Prochlorococcus marinus XMU1419: one gene and its partner. The protein of the gene in region 1 binds, or shares a complex with, the protein of each later gene. Links are inferred from orthologs where the notes say so. Each region holds a gene or a part of one and is shown on either strand. Other genes may lie near its edges. The genes, in order: HA151_RS02115 and lpdA.

Region 1 (8,935 bases):
ACTTTGATTTGATTTTGAGAGCCTGTGATTTTTAGTATTTCGCGGACATCATTAGAAGTAAGAGTAGATCCAAAACCGTCTCCGAATTGAAAATTTTTTATTCCTAATTCCAAACATATTTCAATCGCATTGATAAAAACTTCTTCTTGTAGTTTTGATTTATTTATGATTATTGAAACTGGTAATCCAGATAATTTAACTTGCTCAATTTCAGCAGCGAAAGTTTCTAAATTTCTTTTGGATAAATTGATAAAGTTTGGGATATATTCAATTCCTTTTGCACCCTTATCTTTTGCAAAACAAACTAATTCTTCAATAAATGAAACTGGTAAATCTGCTAAAGGGTAAGAAATAAGTGCGTTTATATCCGCACTGTAATTACCCAAACAGTTTTTAAGATCAGTTAAATAATTTAGTGAAGTAGAAATATTTTTGATATTGTATTTTCTTATTAAATCGCAATTCACACAGAAATCTTCCCATGATAAATAAGGGTTAATAATAATCGCATGAATTTTCTCGTTTAATTCATATTCAATATTGGGCATTTAAAACTTATTTAGATTGAATCAATCCATAACCTCCATGATTCCTTTTATATATAACTTGAAGTTCATTATTTTTCTTGTTTCGAAAAACATAAAAATCATGATCAATTAGATCTAATTGTTTTCTTGCTTCGTCTGATGAAATTGGAGTCATTTCAAAGTATTTATTTTTTATAGATGGCTCAGGCAGACTTGCTTCAGTTCCTTCTTTAAATAAAGCTTTATCTAAAAAATTTGATTCCATTCTTTCAATTGGTAAAGAATCTTTATTTTTAAATTGTTTATTATGAATTGTTTTATTGGTTCTTTCTTTGTATTTGCGTAATTTTCTACAAAGTTTATTTGAAACTAAATCAATGCTTGAGTATAGATTTTCAGTTTTTTCTTCAGCTCTAATTACGGTACCATTTGCAAAAATAGTAACTTCTGCAGTTTGGAACGAGACTCTTGGATTCTTTTCAATTGAAAGATGTATGTCAGCTTCTTTAACGATATCCTTATAGTGATGTATTGCTTTTTCTATCTTTGCTTCAGTATATTCTTTTAATGCTCCAGTGAGCTCAAGATTCTTTCCATGGATTAAAATTTTCATAACAAATCTAAAAATATTTACTTACTTTCTAAATCTACTTAAATATGGATAATAGAACAGCAATAATTAAACAACCTGATAATATTTCTTCTTTTAATGATGTTTATAAATTACAAAAAGAATATCAGGAGGCATTGATTTTAGATAATTCTAACCCAGATTTTATTTGGATAGGGGAGCATCAACTCTGTTATACATTGGGGAGAGGATCTAATTACGATAATTTACTATTTTCTCTGAATGATGCTAGATATGATGTTTTTAAGATTGACAGAGGTGGTGAGGTAACTTGTCATATGCCAGGACAATTAGTAACGTATTTGGTTTTAGATTTGAAAAATTTTAATAAAGATTTAAATTGGTACTTAAGAAAAATTGAAGAAATTATTATAAAAATCCTTGGAGCTTTTAAAATAGATTGTCACTCTAGAGAAGGGTTTACTGGTGTTTGGATAGGAAATAAAAAAATCGCATCAATTGGAATTGGGTGTAAAAGATGGATTACGATAAATGGATTTTCAATCAATATTGACTGCGAATTAGAAAATTTTAATAAGATTGTTCCTTGCGGAATAGAAAATTGTCTTATGGCAAATATGGTTGATTACAACAAAAACCTAAATATTCAAGAAGTCAAGAGAATTGTTAAAAAAACCATCGAAGAAGAATTTAATTTTGATTTTATATCAAAATAGAAATTAAAATTTCAAAATCAATTTAATATGGGTGATTTAGCGTATTGGCCTGCAGCCAAACCTCTTTCTAAAAAAAATAAATTTGCCAAAAATAGAGATTTTATTAAGAAGCTTAATCATATAGATCAAATTTGGGAAAAATTAAAATTTAAATGTGGTGATGCTTTAGCTGTTTGCGATTTAAGAGGGAAATATAAAGAAAAATTTTCTTATTCTGAGCTGGCTGATTTAATAACAAAAGTCTCTTTTTCTTTCGAAAATTATGGTTTAAAAAAGGGGGATGTAGTTACTGTAATATCTGAAAATTCTCCAAGATGGCTATTAGTAGATCAAGGCTTAATGCGTTTAGGAGCTATCAATGCGGTGAGAGGTATTAATTCTCCGTCAGTAGAATTAGACTATATTATTGAGCACTCTAATTCAGTAGGTCTAATAGTTCAATCTAAGGAGATTTGGCTAAAGTTAAACAACAAAGAAGAATTAAAAAAAAGACTGAAATTTATAATCAACTTAGAAGATGAACAATTTGAAAGTTTAATAAGTTGGAATCAATTTATAAGTGCAGCAGAAAAAGAAAATTCACAAAATAATAATCTTGAAACATTTAATCCAAAAATTGATGATGTTGCTACTATCCTTTACACTTCTGGGACAACAGGAAAACCTAAAGGTGTCCCCTTGACTCATGCAAATTTTTTACATCAAATAATCAATTTAGCTTATATCGCTGATCCAGAACCTGGGACCTCTGTTTTAAGCGTGTTGCCTATCTGGCATTCTTATGAAAGAAGTGCTGAATACTTCTTCTTTTCATGTGGCTGTTCTCAATACTATACAATTCCAAAATTTCTGAAAGACGATATTACACAAATTAAACCAGTTGTCATGGCTACTGTACCAAGACTATGGGAAGCAATACATGATGGTTTTTTTCAGGCGTTGAAAAAAATGCCTTCCAAAAAGCAAAAACTTATTAAGTTTTTGATAGGGAATAGTTCAGTCTTCAAAAGAAGTCTAAGAAAGATAAGAAATTTAGATATCAATCAAATAACTTTTGAATCAAAAATCACCTTACTTGGTTCTGTTATTAGCCGATATCCTTTACATAAATTGTCTACCATTTTTTTATGGCCAAATATTCTTAGACAACTATGCGGAGAAAAACTGAAATTTCCCATTAACGGCGGCGGTGCATTGCCAGAACATGTAGATCTTTTTTTTGAATCTTTAGGTATAGATGTTTTGGTGGGATATGGACTCACAGAAACTAGTCCAGTATTAACTTGTAGGAGAAGAGAATTAAATGTTAGAGGATCATCCGGTCAGCCTCTAGCATTTACTGAAATTAAAATAGTGAATGATGATAAGAAAAAGATTCTGAAGTTCAGAGAAGTCGGAAAAATTCTTGTTAGGGGCCCGCAAGTAATGAAAGGTTATCTTAATAATGAAATAGCTACAAAAGGTGTTTTATCCAAGGATGGTTGGTTTGATACTGGTGATTTAGGTTTTCTAATACCAAATGGTTCTCTCTTTATAACAGGAAGAGCCAAGGATACAATAGTGCTATCAAGTGGTGAAAATATAGAACCGAATCCGCTAGAGACTGAAATCCTTAGTTCTGAATTTATAAATCAGATTCAACTAGTAGGACAAGATAAGAAATGTTTAACAGCCCTTGTAGTTCCTAATGTCGAATTGGTTAAAAGCAAGTTTTTGGAAGAAGACCTTTCAAAATTAAACCTGAATAAGAAAATTGGTATATTTTTCAAATCACAAATTAATAATTTGCTTAAAAGTCGATTAGGAGCAAGATTAGAAGAACAAATATTAGATTGTTATTTTGTTGATGCCTTTACTCTAGAAAATGGGTTGTTAACACAAACTCTTAAACAAAAAAGAAGAGAAATAGAAAAAAAGTATTCATTACAAATAGAAAATATGTATGAAAACAAATTTAGTAAGAAAATTTAATTTGTTCTATCTATATTGAAAAGGTAATTTAATTTTTTATGGAAACAAAAAACTCAATATCTATAAAGCGCTCAATAGCTATTAAAGCTGTAGTTACACCAACTTGGAAGGAAGATGCTGAAAAAGAATTAAGTAAAGCAATTTCAAACATTGATCAGCAATTATCGCAACTGGAGCAAGAGGGTCAGCAAATAGTAAATAATATTAGATCCCAATCGGTTAATCCCCTAGATCCAAGGGTTCAAGAACAGGTTAGTCAGGTGCAACAACAAGTCGCAGCAAAACGAAATGAAATTGAAGAACAAAAAAGAAATCTACTTCAACAACAGAATCAAGTTCGCGAATTAAAAATGGACGAAATTGTTGATCAAGGGCAAGTGGATAGTTTCTGTGATGTCACTGTGGGAGACAATCTTATTGAAAAAATGCAAGTATCGATTACGGTTAAGGATGGAGTTATTCAATCTATAGATAATAATTAAAGAGAAGATTTAGTATTTTTGATAAATATAAGTAAATCTTAATTTCGAAAAGTTTTAAATTCTAATCGATTTAAATTATTACTTTCTTAAGTTTTAAGAGTTCCCACTGTGAACATGATTTCGTATAATTAAAACAAGAGTTTAAAGGGTTCTTAACCATAAAAACTTTAGGAAGTTTGGTAGAAATCCCTTGAAACTTATGCAATAACAATTTTCTTATGTCTCACGAAATATTCATGCCTGCCTTGAGTTCTACTATGACGGAGGGCAAGATTGTGGAATGGTTGAAAAATCCAGGAGATAAAGTTGAAAGAGGTGAATCCGTCTTGGTTGTTGAATCTGACAAGGCAGATATGGATGTTGAATCTTTTCAAGATGGATATCTTGCGGCTGTTTTAATGCCTGCTGGCAGCACTGCACCAGTAGGAGAGACTATCGGCCTTATTGTTGAAAATGAGGATGAGATAGCTTCTGTTCAAGAACAAAATAAAGGAAATCAACCCGAAGTTTCTAGTTCGGATCAACTTGAATTGGTAAGTAATAAAACTGAAGAAAAACCTGAAGTTCAAAGTGAAATTGTTGAAAAACAAGAAAAAGAAGTTGTATTAATGAGTGAAAAGGCAGCCCCATCTTTCAGTAGCGATCAAATAAATGCTGCTACGAGTAATGTTTCTTCGAGGGTGATTGCATCTCCAAGAGCTAAAAAACTTGCCTCTCAAATGGGTGTTGATTTAGCAAAGGTTCATGGATCCGGACCTCACGGAAGGATTCAAGCCGATGATATTTTAAAAGCTAATGGCCAACCAGTCTCTATACCATGGATAGGTGAAGGTGGTTCTCCTGCAAGTGTACCTGGTGCAAATTTGGGAGTTGAAAGTAAACCAGAAACTTCAGGAAATAGTTTTGGTAATCCCGGAGAAACAGTTCAATTTAATACTCTTCAAAAAGCGGTAAATAAAAATATGGAATCTAGTTTAGATGTGCCATGTTTTAGGGTGGGTTATTCCATTAACACAGATAAATTAGATAATTTCTACAAAAAAGTAAAACAGAACGGAGTTACTATGACTGCTTTACTAGTAAAGGCAGTTGCAAAGACACTAAAGAAACATCCTCAAGTTAACTCAAGTTTTTCAGAAAATGGAATTTCTTATCCAGAAAATATAAATATTGCTGTTGCTGTTGCGATGGAAGATGGTGGACTAATAACTCCAGTTTTAAAAGAACCATGCAATACTGATTTATTTGAATTGTCTAGGGAATGGAAAGATCTTGTAAAAAGATCAAGATCAAAACAATTAGAACCTGATGAATACTCAACAGGAACCTTCACTTTATCTAACCTTGGGATGTTTGGAGTTGATAGATTTGACGCAATTCTTCCTCCAGGGACCGGTGCTATTTTAGCCATAGCATCATCGAAACCAACCGTTGTTGCTAATAGTGATGGTTCAATATCTGTTAAAAAAATAATGCAAGTAAATCTAACAGCTGATCATAGAGTGATCTATGGAGCTGATGGAGCTTCATTCTTAAAAGACTTGGCTTCCCTAATTGAAGATGAGCCAGAGAATCTTGTCTCCTAAATTTAATTGATTTCTCAACTTAATAATGAAGAAAGAGATTATAAGCTTGAAGCTTATGATTATTTACTTGATCCTTCATTAATTGCTAGTAAACCTTCTGCAATTAGGCATGAATCAAGATTGATGATAGTTAGAAATAGTTTTTTAGAAGAAGACTGTTTAACTAATAAATTTACCAAGAATCTTTTAGATGAATTTAGAGAAGGGGATCTTGTAATTGTAAATAATACTAAAGTTATGAAAGCTAGGTTAAAGGTTGAATTAGAAAATAAGACATTAGTAGAATTATTAGTTTTAGAAAGATCCCATGAATGTGTTTGGTTATGTTTGGCAAAGCCAGCAAAAAAGTTAAAAATAAATAGAAAATTAAAATTAAAATCTCCATTAGCACAAGATATTAATTTGATTGTTGATGGAGTTGATGAAGAAACTGGAGGGAGATTTATTAAATTTCCGGAAAATATAACTTGTCTCAATTCAATGAATGAACTTCTTGATAAATACGGGGAAATCCCTCTTCCTCCTTATATAAAAAATTCCGAAGAAGAATCTTTTCATGAGAAAAGTTATCAAACTGAGTATGCAACAAATCCGGGGGCAGTTGCTGCACCAACAGCTGGTTTACACTTAAGCAAAAGTCTTATTTCCAATCTAAAAAAAAAAGGCGTAATAATCTTACCGATAACTTTGCACGTGGGCTATGGAACATTCAAACCAATTGATCAAGAAGATTTAAGTAACTTAAAACTTCACAAAGAATGGGTAAGTGTTAGTAAGGAAGTAGTGGAGGAAATAAAAAGAATAAAGAAAACAGATAGAAAAATAATTGCTATTGGTACAACTAGCGTAAGAGCTCTTGAAAGTTGTTATTCTTACGAAATTAATGACTTTGTTCCCATAGCTAAATACGTAGATTTAGTAATTAAGCCAGGTTATAAATTTAAGGTAGTTGATGGATTATTAACTAATTTTCATCTCCCTAAAAGTTCATTATTACTTTTAGTAAGTGCAATGATTGGTAGAGAAAGATTATTAGATTTGTACAAGAAAGCCATAAAAGAAAAATTTAGATTCTTCTCTTATGGCGATGCGATGTATATTTCACCAGATTCACTACTGGAGAAAAAATTGATTTAGGCTTTGACTGGTTCTTGAATGATTCCGCTTGGAACTTCAGTAAACATAATTGATGATAAATACCTCTCTGCTAAATCAGGTAGAACAACTACAATTGTCTTTCCAGCATATTCATCTTGTTCAGCTAATCTAACCGCAGCTGCAGCAGCGGCTCCACAAGATATGCCTACTAATAGACCTTCCTCTTTGGCTAATCTAAGAGCCATCTCTATTGATTCGTCATTTGTTACTTGTTCAACCTTGTCAACAATTGATAAGTCAAGGTTCTTAGGAATAAATCCTGCTCCAATTCCTTGTATTTTATGTGGTCCGGATTTAACTTCTTCTCCATTCATTGTCTGTGTAATAACAGGACTATGTGATGGTTCAACAGCTACAGAAGTGATATTCTTGCCCTTCTCTTGCTTAATGTATCTTGAAACTCCTGTAATTGTGCCGCCAGTTCCAACCCCTGCAACTAGGACATCAATTTCGCCATCACAATCATCCCAGATTTCTGGTCCAGTAGTTTTGAAATGAATTTCAGGGTTCGCTGGGTTATCAAATTGACCTGGCATGAAATATTGAGAAGGATTACTTTCTGCAATTTCTTTAGCCTTAGCTATTGCTCCAGGCATACCTTTAGATGCCTCTGTTAAAACAATTTCAGCACCCAACACTGCCATAACCCTTCTTCTTTCAATTGACATGGATTCTGGCATTGTAAGGATCAGTTTATAACCTCTTGCTGAAGCAGTAAAAGCTAAAGCAATTCCTGTATTTCCAGAAGTTGGCTCAACAATAGTTTTGTCTTTTGTAAGTTTCCCACTTTTCTCTGCATCCCAAATCATGTTTGCGCCAATCCTACATTTGACACTATAAGCGGGGTTTCTACCTTCAATTTTTGCAAGTACTGTAGCTTTCGCGTTTTTAGTAACTGATTTTAATTTTACTAATGGAGTGTTTCCAATAGCAAAACTGTTGTCCTCATAAATTTTTGCCATGTATAAATTAAGAAAATATATATTAATACTAACTATTATTCAGAAAAAAAGTATATAAGTTTCTATACGGTAAATACTAGGAATTTAGAAATTATTTAGTGCTTCAGAAAAGCTTTTCCATAATTGATCTTGGTCTTCTAATCCGACTGATACTCTAATAAGGTGCGAGGGTATACCAAAACTTTCAGCCCAATCCAACTCGTCATAATGAGCTAGTAAAACATAAGGACAAACTAGAGTAAATTTTGTACCTAAACTAGGTCCTTTAGATACTTGTAGAGAATCATAAAATTTCTTGGCTTTTTTCAATCCTCCATTTAATTCAAATGATAATAAGCAGCCGTATCCTCCATCAGAAGTAAGTAAAGAATTAAAATTTGGACAATTTTCAGGATGGAAAATATTCTTAATCTCACTATGAGTCTCTAATCTTTTTTTTAATTCTAAACATGCTTTATTTTGTTCAAAAACTCTTTGATTTACATCTCTACTAACTCTCTCTAGATAAACTATATCTCCATCGGAAAGTATTGGAATATTAATCTCGTTTAATGCATTTCTAAACTGATCAATCCATTTGCTTTTTGGATTTAGTATTAATGATCCGGCAAGAATATCACCACTACCTGAAAAAATTTTTGTAAGTGAAGTAAAAACTATATCTGCATGTTCTATGGAATTTATATTTAAATTCGAACCAATTGTATCGTCAACAATTAACGGAATATTTAGCTTTTTTGCAATTTTTGAAATTTTTTTAATGTTTACACATTTGAGCATTGGATTACTTGGAAGTTCAATAATTAATGCTGATGGATTTATTCTTTTGATTTCTAATTCAATATCCGCGCAATTTTCTTCTGTAATTAACTTTGCTCCGTGAAAGATTTTCATTGGTAATTTAAGTACATCTACATATGGAAAACCAACTTGGAGTGTTG
Region 2 (8,936 bases), on another replicon or contig:
GCTTTACAAGCGAATGGGTTCCCTCCAAAAGTGCTTGCATGATCTCCTGGAGAAAAAATGTTGGCTTTTTCTTTTACTAATAATGCTCCAATTGCATGACCTCCTCCTAATCCTTTAGCAAGAGTGAATCCATCAGGTTCAATTTCTAAATTCTCATAACCCCACATTTTTCCAGTTCGACCTACCCCACTTTGGACCTCATCTAAAATGAGAAGAGAATTATATTTATCACATATATCTCTTAAGCTTTTAAAAAATATTTTACTTCCAGGAATTACGCCACCTTCTCCTTGTATTGGTTCAATTAAAACACCTGAAATTTTTTGATTATTATTTTCACACTCTTCAAATAATTTTTTTACTGAATCAAAATTGTTAAATTTAAAAAATTTGAACCCTTGAATCAATGGTTCGAAGCCTTTTTGATATTTGGGCTGTCCAGTAGCACTCAATGCTGCCAGCGTCCTTCCGTGAAAGCTGGATTCTGCTGCGAGAATAAATGATTCTTTACCCTTATTTATTGTATTACCATATTTTTTAATTAATTTAATTGCTGATTCATTTGCCTCCGCACCACTGTTGCAGAAGAAGACACTTTTGGCACAGCTCATATTCGTTAAAGTTCTGCTTAATTGTTCTTGTTCTTCAATGTTGTAGAGATTAGAAATGTGCTGGATCTTTCTTAGTTGAGTTGATAGCCTTCTTCTTAAAACCCTATCGCTATGTCCAAGACTACAAGTTGCTATACCAGCGACTGCATCAAGATACTTTTTACCTTTTTCGTCCCATAGCCAACAACCTTTTCCTTTTTTGAAAGATATGTCAAATCTACTATAAGTATTCATCAAAGTGGGAGCGGTCGGACTTGAACCGACATACCCGAAGGTGCCGCATTTTGAGTGCGGTGCGTCTACCAATTCCACCACGCTCCCAAGGCTTTTGCAAAAATGAACTTTTTTATTATAACAAAAATCAACTTATTGACTATTGTTTTGGTCAAGTAACAGTGATCAAGATACGTTTGTTAATAGCTAATCTTTTCCTTAAAAACATATAATTATATTTATTGAATTTGCTGATAATAAATAAAATTTAAATGCATATCTTAACATATATGATACAATTATGTAGCAAATATCAAATTAAAGACCTAGTTTGGAGAACAAAGCTTCATATTCAGTAATATTATGTTAGAGTAAAAGAAAAAATTATGACTAAAGTCAAAGTAAAAAAATTATCTTTTAAATTTATACCTTACCTATTTGTCGCCATTACTATTTTGACAGCATTTGGATCAAATAACGGAACCTGGGCATGAATCAATTTAATTTTGAAGGTTTGAATAAAATATGGTCTAACCGTTTTTTAGTATTATTATTATTATTTTTAGGTTGTATTTCACTCATTAATATTGCTTACATTTAGATATTTAATAATTTACATACTTTTTTCAACTTAGGCAGCTTTACATCGAGGAATATCTGCAGGGTCCGAACTAGTCTTAAATTCCTTATTAGTAACAGTTTTTTTGTTAAGATTTCTTGTTATTTTTATCCCCAATATTTTTAGTTTTGTTTCAAAATTTTCATAACCTCTATCTAAATGCTCTAAACCATAAATCCTGCTACTACCTTTTGCTGTTATCCCAGCAATTATTAATGCAGCTGATGACCTTAAATCCGAGGCAATCAAATCCATTCCCTTTATTGTTTTTACACCTTTGATAAAAGCTACGTTTTTGTCTAACTTTATATTTGCTCCCATTTTATTAAGTAAATGAACATGATTCATTCTGTTTTCAAAAATTGTTTCAGTTATTTTTGATTCACCATTAGCTATTGTCATTAGAGCTGTAAATGGTGCCTGTAAATCAGTTGGAAAACCTGGAAAAGGAGCAGTATTTATATTTACTGCCTTAAGCTCTCTAGGATTTATTGTGATTGAATTACCTTTAATGGTAATTTTACTCCCGCTCTTTCGAAGCTTATTAGTGACAGCTTCAAGATGATTAGGAATCACAGGAGATATTGTTATTGAGGAGGATGTTGCCGCAGCAGCTATTAAAAAAGTTCCAGCTTCTATTCGATCTGGGATTACTTTATGAATACAACCACCAAGTTTATTAACACCATCAATTATTATTTTTTCTTTACCAGAGTCATAGATTTTTGCACCCATTTTATTAAGCATTTGGCATAAATCTTGTACCTCAGGTTCTCTTGCAGCATTTTCAATGGTCGTTCTTCCTTCTGCTAATGATGCTGCCATTATTAAAGTTTCAGTTGCACCTACGCTTGGACATTTTAGTTTGATATGAGTACCAATTAATCTACTTTTCTTGCTCTTTATGTTTGCTTTGACAATTCCTTTTTCAATAAGAATTTCCGCTCCTAATGCTTTAAGCCCGTCAATATGCTCATCAATTGGCCTTGAACCAATATTGCACCCACCAGGCATAGGAACTTTAGCCTCTCCAAATTTGCTTAATAGTGGACCGATACAAAAGAAACTAGCCCTTAATCCATTAACAAGCTCATTTGGAAGTTCTTTAATGGAGATGTTTTTTGAATCTATCTCCAAAGTATTGTTTTTTTCTTTTAAATTAACGCCTAAATTCTTGAGAATATTACCCATCTTTTCAATATCAGTAAGATGAGGAACATTCTGAAGAACTATTTTTTCATTAGTTAGTAATGATGCAGCCAGTAAAACTAAGGCCGAATTCTTCGCACCACTTATTTCAACGAACCCATTTAATTTGCCTTGGCCAACAATCTTTAAATTTTGTGATTTAAGATATGACTTCTTTTTGCTTACGCAAATCATTAAGAATTAATTTATTAGATTCATGATGACAAACGAAAATTAGTAAGTCCACCCTATGTAACGTCTTGAATATTAATTAAAAGTGAAAATGTATTTTTTGATTTTTTGGGAAATAAAAATTTAATAAATAATTGATCAAAATATTTATGTAACTAAAATATAGTTGATAATAAATTTTCAAATTACTCATAGAAAATACTTTTTTAAAAATAACTAGTAAAAACAATAATCTAGTTAAAAGATTTAGATCATTTAAGAGCGGTTCTTATAGCAAAGACAAAGATCTTTTTTGTATAGAGGGGACTCATCTTGTTGAGGAATTGTTGAAGTCTGGAAATTCCCCCAGCAAAATTTTAGTTACTGAAAAATGGTTAAAAAAGAACCAAAAACTTAGTTCAAAGTTTGATCAATCATTAATAAATTTGGTATCAGAAGAGGTTTTAGCTTCTGCGATTACAACAGTTAATCCAGATGGCATCGCAGCATTAGTAGAAATTTCATCGATACCTAATTATCAATTCAATTGTCAAGATGATTTTGTTCTAGTACTCGATAGGATTCAAGATCCTGGGAATATGGGTAATCTTTTTAGAACTGCTTTAGCTGCTGGAGTTAATGCAATTTTTTTGGCTGGAGGTGCACACCCATTAAGCCAAAAGGTGTTAAGAGCATCCACTGGTGCAGTCTTTCACCTCCCATTTCAAAGATATGAGGGTACTGAAGAAGAAATAATAAATTCTTTATTAAAATCTTTATCTGAATTATCGAATTTAGGATTTAAGATTTTTTCTACTAGTAGTTATAGTAAAAGTTCAAAAAAAACTTCAAAACCCTACTGGGAAATTGATTGGACTAAATCTACGGTCTTAATCTTGGGTAATGAGGGGCAAGGTATTCATAAAAAAATTCAAGAAGCTTTTAATGAAACAATTACAATTCCGCATAGTGAGCTTGTAGAATCATTGAACGTGGCTTGCGTTGCAGTTCCGTTATTACTAGAACGAAAAAGAGCCGCATACACCTCTAATATGTATATAAAGTGACTGATTCAAGTTTTGATTTTGATTTAATCGTTATAGGAGCAGGATATGGAGGTTTTGATGCCGCCAAACATGCTGCTGGTAAAGGACTGAAAGTTGCAATAGTAGAATCTTCTGATATGGGCGGCACTTGTGTTAACAAGGGTTGTGTGCCTTCAAAAGCTCTTTTGGCTGCGAGCGGAAAAGTCAGAGAAATAGCTGATTATGAACATTTAGCTAAATTTGGTATTCATGCTTCCCCAGTAAGATTTGAGAGGTCAAAAATTGCAGATCATGCAAATAATTTAGTTTTAAATGTTAGAGAAAATTTAACAAAAACTCTCAAAAGGAGTGGAGTTGAAATTATTTTGGGCATTGGCAGAATTGAAGGAAAGCAAAAAGTTGGTGTAAGGGATAAAAACGGTATTGATAAAATTTTCACATGTAAGAATATTGTTATAGCAACTGGTTCTTCTCCTTTTGTTCCCCGTGGAATAACTTTGGATAATAGGACCGTATTTACTAGTGATGACGCGGTCAAACTTGAATGGCTTCCAAGATGGATAGCTATTATTGGAAGCGGATATATAGGATTAGAATTTGCTGATGTTTACACGGCGCTAGGTTGTGAAGTTACCATGATCGAAGCTTTGGAAAGTATTATGCCAACATTTGATCCAGACATTACAAAAATTGCCAAGAAGAATCTTATTCAATCCAGAGATATAGATACAAAATCAAATGTCTTTGCGACAAAAATAACACCTGGCTGTCCTGTAAAAATAGAACTGACAGATGCAAAATCTAAAGAAGTTGTAGAAACTTTAGAAGTTGACGCTGTTCTAGTCGCAACTGGCAGAAGTCCCAATAGTGATAAATTAAATCTTGAGTCGCTTGGGATTGAAACAGTAAAAGGCTTCATTCCTATCGATGATCAAATGAGAGTTAAAAATGGTGATGAAATAATACCTAATATTTGGGCTGTTGGAGATGTGACAGGTAAACTAATGCTTGCTCACACAGCCGCGGCCCAAGGGACTATTGCTGTTGATAATATTTGCGGTGGTAACGTCGAAATTAACTATAAAAGTATCCCCGCGGCAACCTTTACTCACCCTGAGATAAGTTCAGTTGGACTCTCTGAGGCTGAAGCTAAAGAGATATCGGCAAAAGAAAATTTCCCTTTGGGAGTTGTCAAAAGTTTCTTTAAGGCTAATTCAAAAGCATTGGCGGAATTGGAGAGTGATGGATTGCTCAAGTTGATTTTCAATAAGGATAATGGGAAAGTATTAGGTGCTCATATTTTTGGTTTACATGCAGCTGATTTAATTCAAGAAATTTCAAACGCTATTTCAAGGAACCAAGATGTAATTGAATTATCCAAAGAAGTTCATACTCATCCCACTCTTAGTGAAGTAGTTGAGGTAGCTTATAAACAAGCGGCTTCTCAAATAAATAATATTTAAAATTCATGGAGATAAGACGCAGGCCACCAAATCCTACAGTAAGGGTAGAAAATTTAGAATATGCCGTACCTCATAGAGAAGCACAAGCAAAAAATATTCTGGAAGAAATTGTATGGCACAAGGAAATTGAAATTAAGAATTTTAAAAAAATAGTCTCTTTAGAAGATCTCATCAAAAAGATTGAAAACCTTCCCTTCCCCAAAGATTTTTATAAAAATATCTTGGAGTCAAAAATAAAACCAGGAGTAATTGCTGAAATAAAAAAAGCTAGTCCGAGTAAAGGTGTTATTAGAAAAGATTTTAACCCTGAAGACATAGCAATTTGTTATGAAAAATTAGGTGCATCATGTATCTCAGTACTTACCGATAAAAGGTTTTTTCAAGGTAGTTATGAAATACTCGAAACTGTAAGGAAATCAACTAATCTCCCTCTTCTCTGCAAAGATTTTATTATTTCTGCTTATCAGATTTATAAAGCAAGGGTATCTGGTGCTGATGCAATATTATTAATCGCTGCGATTTTAAGTGATGACGATTTAATTTATTTAAAGAAAATAGCTGATAATTTAAAGATGAGTGTTCTTGTTGAAGTCCATGATTCTAATGAATTAGAAAGGATACTAAAGTTAAAATCTTTTAATTTGATTGGAATAAATAATAGAGATTTAAAGACTTTTAAAACGGATTTAAAAACATCAATAGAATTGATGCATACATATGCAGATATATTTTTAAAACAAAATATTATTCCCATAAGTGAATCTGGAATTAATTGTGCCGAAGATTTAGAATCGCTTAGATCTATTGGAATCAAGGGAGTACTAATTGGTGAAACTTTTATGAGAGAAACTGATATTGAACTATCGTTTAAGAAATTATTTAACTCAATTAAATATTGACTTCAAATCGTGCTATAAAATTGAATAGACAGAGTTGTATTGAATATATATGCAGGCTGTAATTTTAACAGGTATAGTTGCAGGATTTGTGCACGTGGTTAGTGGCGCTGATCATCTAATTGCAATGGTACCAGCAGCGATTAATAATCCCCAAAAAGCACTTAAAAATAGTTTTTCGTGGGGCTTGGGACACTCTTCAGGTGTCCTCTTGTTAGCTTTTCTGGCGATTTTTATTAAGGACATTACGCCATTCAATAAATTTTCTAATGTGGCCGAATTCCTAGTTGGAATTTCTCTTCTAATTGTTGGAGTATTTGCTATAAAAAATTCTTTTCAATTAAGTATCCACTCGCATTCCCATAAGCATGAGAATGGAATTGCCCATCGTCACTTTCACTTTCATGTTAAGGAACAAAAAAATAATAATAAGCACTCACATGCTTTGACTGGTTTAGGCTTGCTACACGGTATAGCTGGAGGTTCACATTTTCTTGCAGTTCTTCCTGCTTTAGCACTACCTTTAACAAGCGCTTGCTTATATTTGATTTCATATTTGATTGGTTCACTAATAAGTATGAATCTTTTTACATGTTTAATATCTTTTACCACCTTTAAAGCAAGTCAAAAATTTATTAAAAGATTAATAGCTGTAGCAGGAGGGCTTTCCTTTTCTTTAGGATTATTTTGGATTCAAAGAAGTGCTTCCGTTCTTTTGAATTAAAAAATTCTTTAATTTAGGAATAATTAATTTAGAGGTGACAATCCCAATTATTTTTTCGTTATTGATTAATCCAAATTTTTTACTATCTTCGCTCAATTCAATATTGTCGCCAATAACCTCAACATTATTTTGATTTACTGAATTTATCCTTTTTATTAGGATTTTATTTTTAAGTGGATGATAAAAAATAACTATTTGTCGTTTTTTAAGTATTGATTTATTCTTTTTATATTTTTTAAAAAATACAATATCACCTTCTTTTAGGTAAGGTAACATCGATTCGCCACTAATAATGGCAGTTATTCTTAAACCTAAAAAAAATAAAATAAAATCAAAAAAACTTTTGAAAATAATTCTGATTAACTAGCTTTTACAAAAGCGTCTGATCTTCCCTTTGAAGCCCAGAAAATATTATGTATCTTTTCTACATAACTCATAAGTTCTTCAGCTTGAGCCAAATCAATATTGACTTTGCATGCACTACATAATTTGGCTGCCTTCCAAATGGTTTCATGCAAGTCTGGATATGTTTCTAAGTGTACTGGTTTAAAGTAATCTGTCCACAAAATTAGAAGTTCTTTCTTTGTTTCTTTTGCTTGCTCTTCTTTAACCGCGACAAATCTAGAAAATGTATTACTGTATGCAGCCCACTCTGCTGAATCAGTGCTAGAAGGGGCTTCTAATGCAATAAGTTTTTTTGTCATTGATAAAACTGCTTCAGCTGCAACTCTGGTAGATGCTGGGTCGTACACACCACAAGGACCATCACAGTGAGCATGGACTGTCATTGGGGATTTTTTATCTAGAAAAAAATTAGTGAATTTACTTAACATTTCAAATATTTGATGTTGTATATATATTACTTGGAGATTTACTAAATTGAAAAGTCTTAGATATTTTTCTTACTTTATTTAATTGACTTTTAATAATTCAACCTCAAATATTAAAGTCGCATTAGCAGGTATTACATTTCCTGCTCCTCTTGATCCGTATCCAAGTTCTGGGGGTATTGTTAATTTTCTTTTACCTCCAACTTTCATGCCTGCAACACCTTCGTCCCAACCTTTTATTACTCGTCCAGCACCCAAGGGAAAGCTGAATGGAGCTCTTCCGATACTGGTATCAAATTGTGTCCCGTCTTCTAGAGTTCCTGTGTAATTTACAGTTACTGTTTGCCCAGCACTAGCTTCATCTCCTTCCCCATTTACGATATCTGCAATAATTAAACCACTTTCTGTAGTCCTTGAATTATTGTCTGATGGTGTTTCTTCTGCCATAGCGAAAAGTATAGGATTTGGATCTGATGGGTCTAGTTCAAATAAGTTATTATTTGAGACATTTGATAATTTTGCAACAGGTGTTTTTTGAACTGACTGAGTTTCTGATTCGGCAGCATTAACAACTTGTGGTGAATTAAATTGACTGAAAAGAGTTAATGAAACGCAAAAAACAAAAACTGCAAAACTAATAAAGACTTCTTTCACTTAAATTTTAAAAGTCACTAAAACTAATCTTACAGAATGAAGGTACAATAAATGGGTGATTATAAATTTAATTTCGTAATTTTAGATTGTTAATCCCGACACAGATTAAAAGCTTAAGACAATATTTTTACCCTTGTTTAGGTGGAATTTTAGGAGGAATTTCTGTTTCAACTCACTTTTGGCTGATTTTTATGCCGATATCTTTATTTATTTTATGGAAGGGAAGTGAAAGGAAAATAGCAAATTTTTGGTGGGGTTTTTTCTTCGTTTTGATAAGTCATTCATGGTTATATGATCTTCATCCATTGACATGGCTTGGTTTTTCATGGCTTGCAAGTTTAATAGTCGCCATTTCTATATTATTATTTTGCGCTTTTTTGGGTGGGATATTAGTTTATTTATGGGGATTATTAGTAGAAATTATTCTCTGGAAAGAGGATGTTTTTAAAATGAAAATATTACCTTTAACAGTAAAAGTATTTTTTTTATCTTTGACTTGGGGAATTGGTGAATTGATACTT

Evidence for each region.
Region 2: the proteins of HA151_RS02115 (region 1) and lpdA are in contact, whole or in part, in a crystal structure (PDB 1EBD), measured with the Geobacillus stearothermophilus proteins. The link is inferred for Prochlorococcus marinus XMU1419 from one-to-one orthologs. Residues at the interface, in WP_033016211.1 of Geobacillus stearothermophilus: Ile130, Ala131, Met132, Pro133, Arg136, Arg140, Glu141, Asn155, Arg157; in WP_049624544.1 of Geobacillus stearothermophilus: Pro340, Ser341, Asp344, Tyr345, Arg403, Asp406, Val408, Glu431, Ala432, Gly433, Asp438.

The regions. Positions count from the first base shown.
Region 1 is NZ_JAAORO010000001.1:365,980-374,914, forward strand. The notes cover bases 3,692-6,690. They hold HA151_RS02115 (dihydrolipoamide acetyltransferase family protein), read left to right. Parts: upstream 3,692-4,506; coding sequence 4,507-5,874; downstream 5,875-6,690. Other genes in these bases: HA151_RS02105 (AMP-binding protein), read left to right, coding at 3,692-3,806; HA151_RS02110 (YlqD family protein), read left to right, coding at 3,845-4,288; queA (tRNA preQ1(34) S-adenosylmethionine ribosyltransferase-isomerase QueA), read left to right, coding at 5,881-6,690. Outside these bases: HA151_RS02090 (2-deoxyribose-5-phosphate aldolase), read right to left, coding at 1-548; hpf (ribosome hibernation-promoting factor, HPF/YfiA family), read right to left, coding at 556-1,140; lipoyl(octanoyl) transferase LipB, read left to right, coding at 1,185-1,835; more of HA151_RS02105, read left to right, coding at 1,863-3,691; more of queA, read left to right, coding at 6,691-7,011; cysK (cysteine synthase A), read right to left, coding at 7,008-7,994; HA151_RS02130 (PLP-dependent transferase), read right to left, coding at 8,079-8,935.
Region 2 is NZ_JAAORO010000003.1:202,163-211,098, reverse strand. Bases 3,089-6,088 are described here. They hold lpdA (dihydrolipoyl dehydrogenase), read left to right. Parts: upstream 3,089-3,865; coding sequence 3,866-5,311; downstream 5,312-6,088. Other genes in these bases: trpC (indole-3-glycerol phosphate synthase TrpC), read left to right, coding at 5,317-6,088; HA151_RS07170 (TrmH family RNA methyltransferase), read left to right, coding at 3,089-3,869. In the rest of the region: HA151_RS07185 (aspartate aminotransferase family protein), read right to left, coding at 1-845; murA (UDP-N-acetylglucosamine 1-carboxyvinyltransferase), read right to left, coding at 1,456-2,826; more of HA151_RS07170, read left to right, coding at 3,000-3,088; more of trpC, read left to right, coding at 6,089-6,210; HA151_RS07155 (hydantoin utilization protein A), read left to right, coding at 6,260-6,931; sodX (nickel-type superoxide dismutase maturation protease), read right to left, coding at 6,890-7,282; sodN (superoxide dismutase, Ni), read right to left, coding at 7,291-7,764; HA151_RS07140 (FKBP-type peptidyl-prolyl cis-trans isomerase), read right to left, coding at 7,843-8,415; HA151_RS07135 (acyltransferase), read left to right, coding at 8,502-8,936. UniProt on the Escherichia coli protein: Lipoamide dehydrogenase is a component of the glycine cleavage system as well as of the alpha-ketoacid dehydrogenase complexes.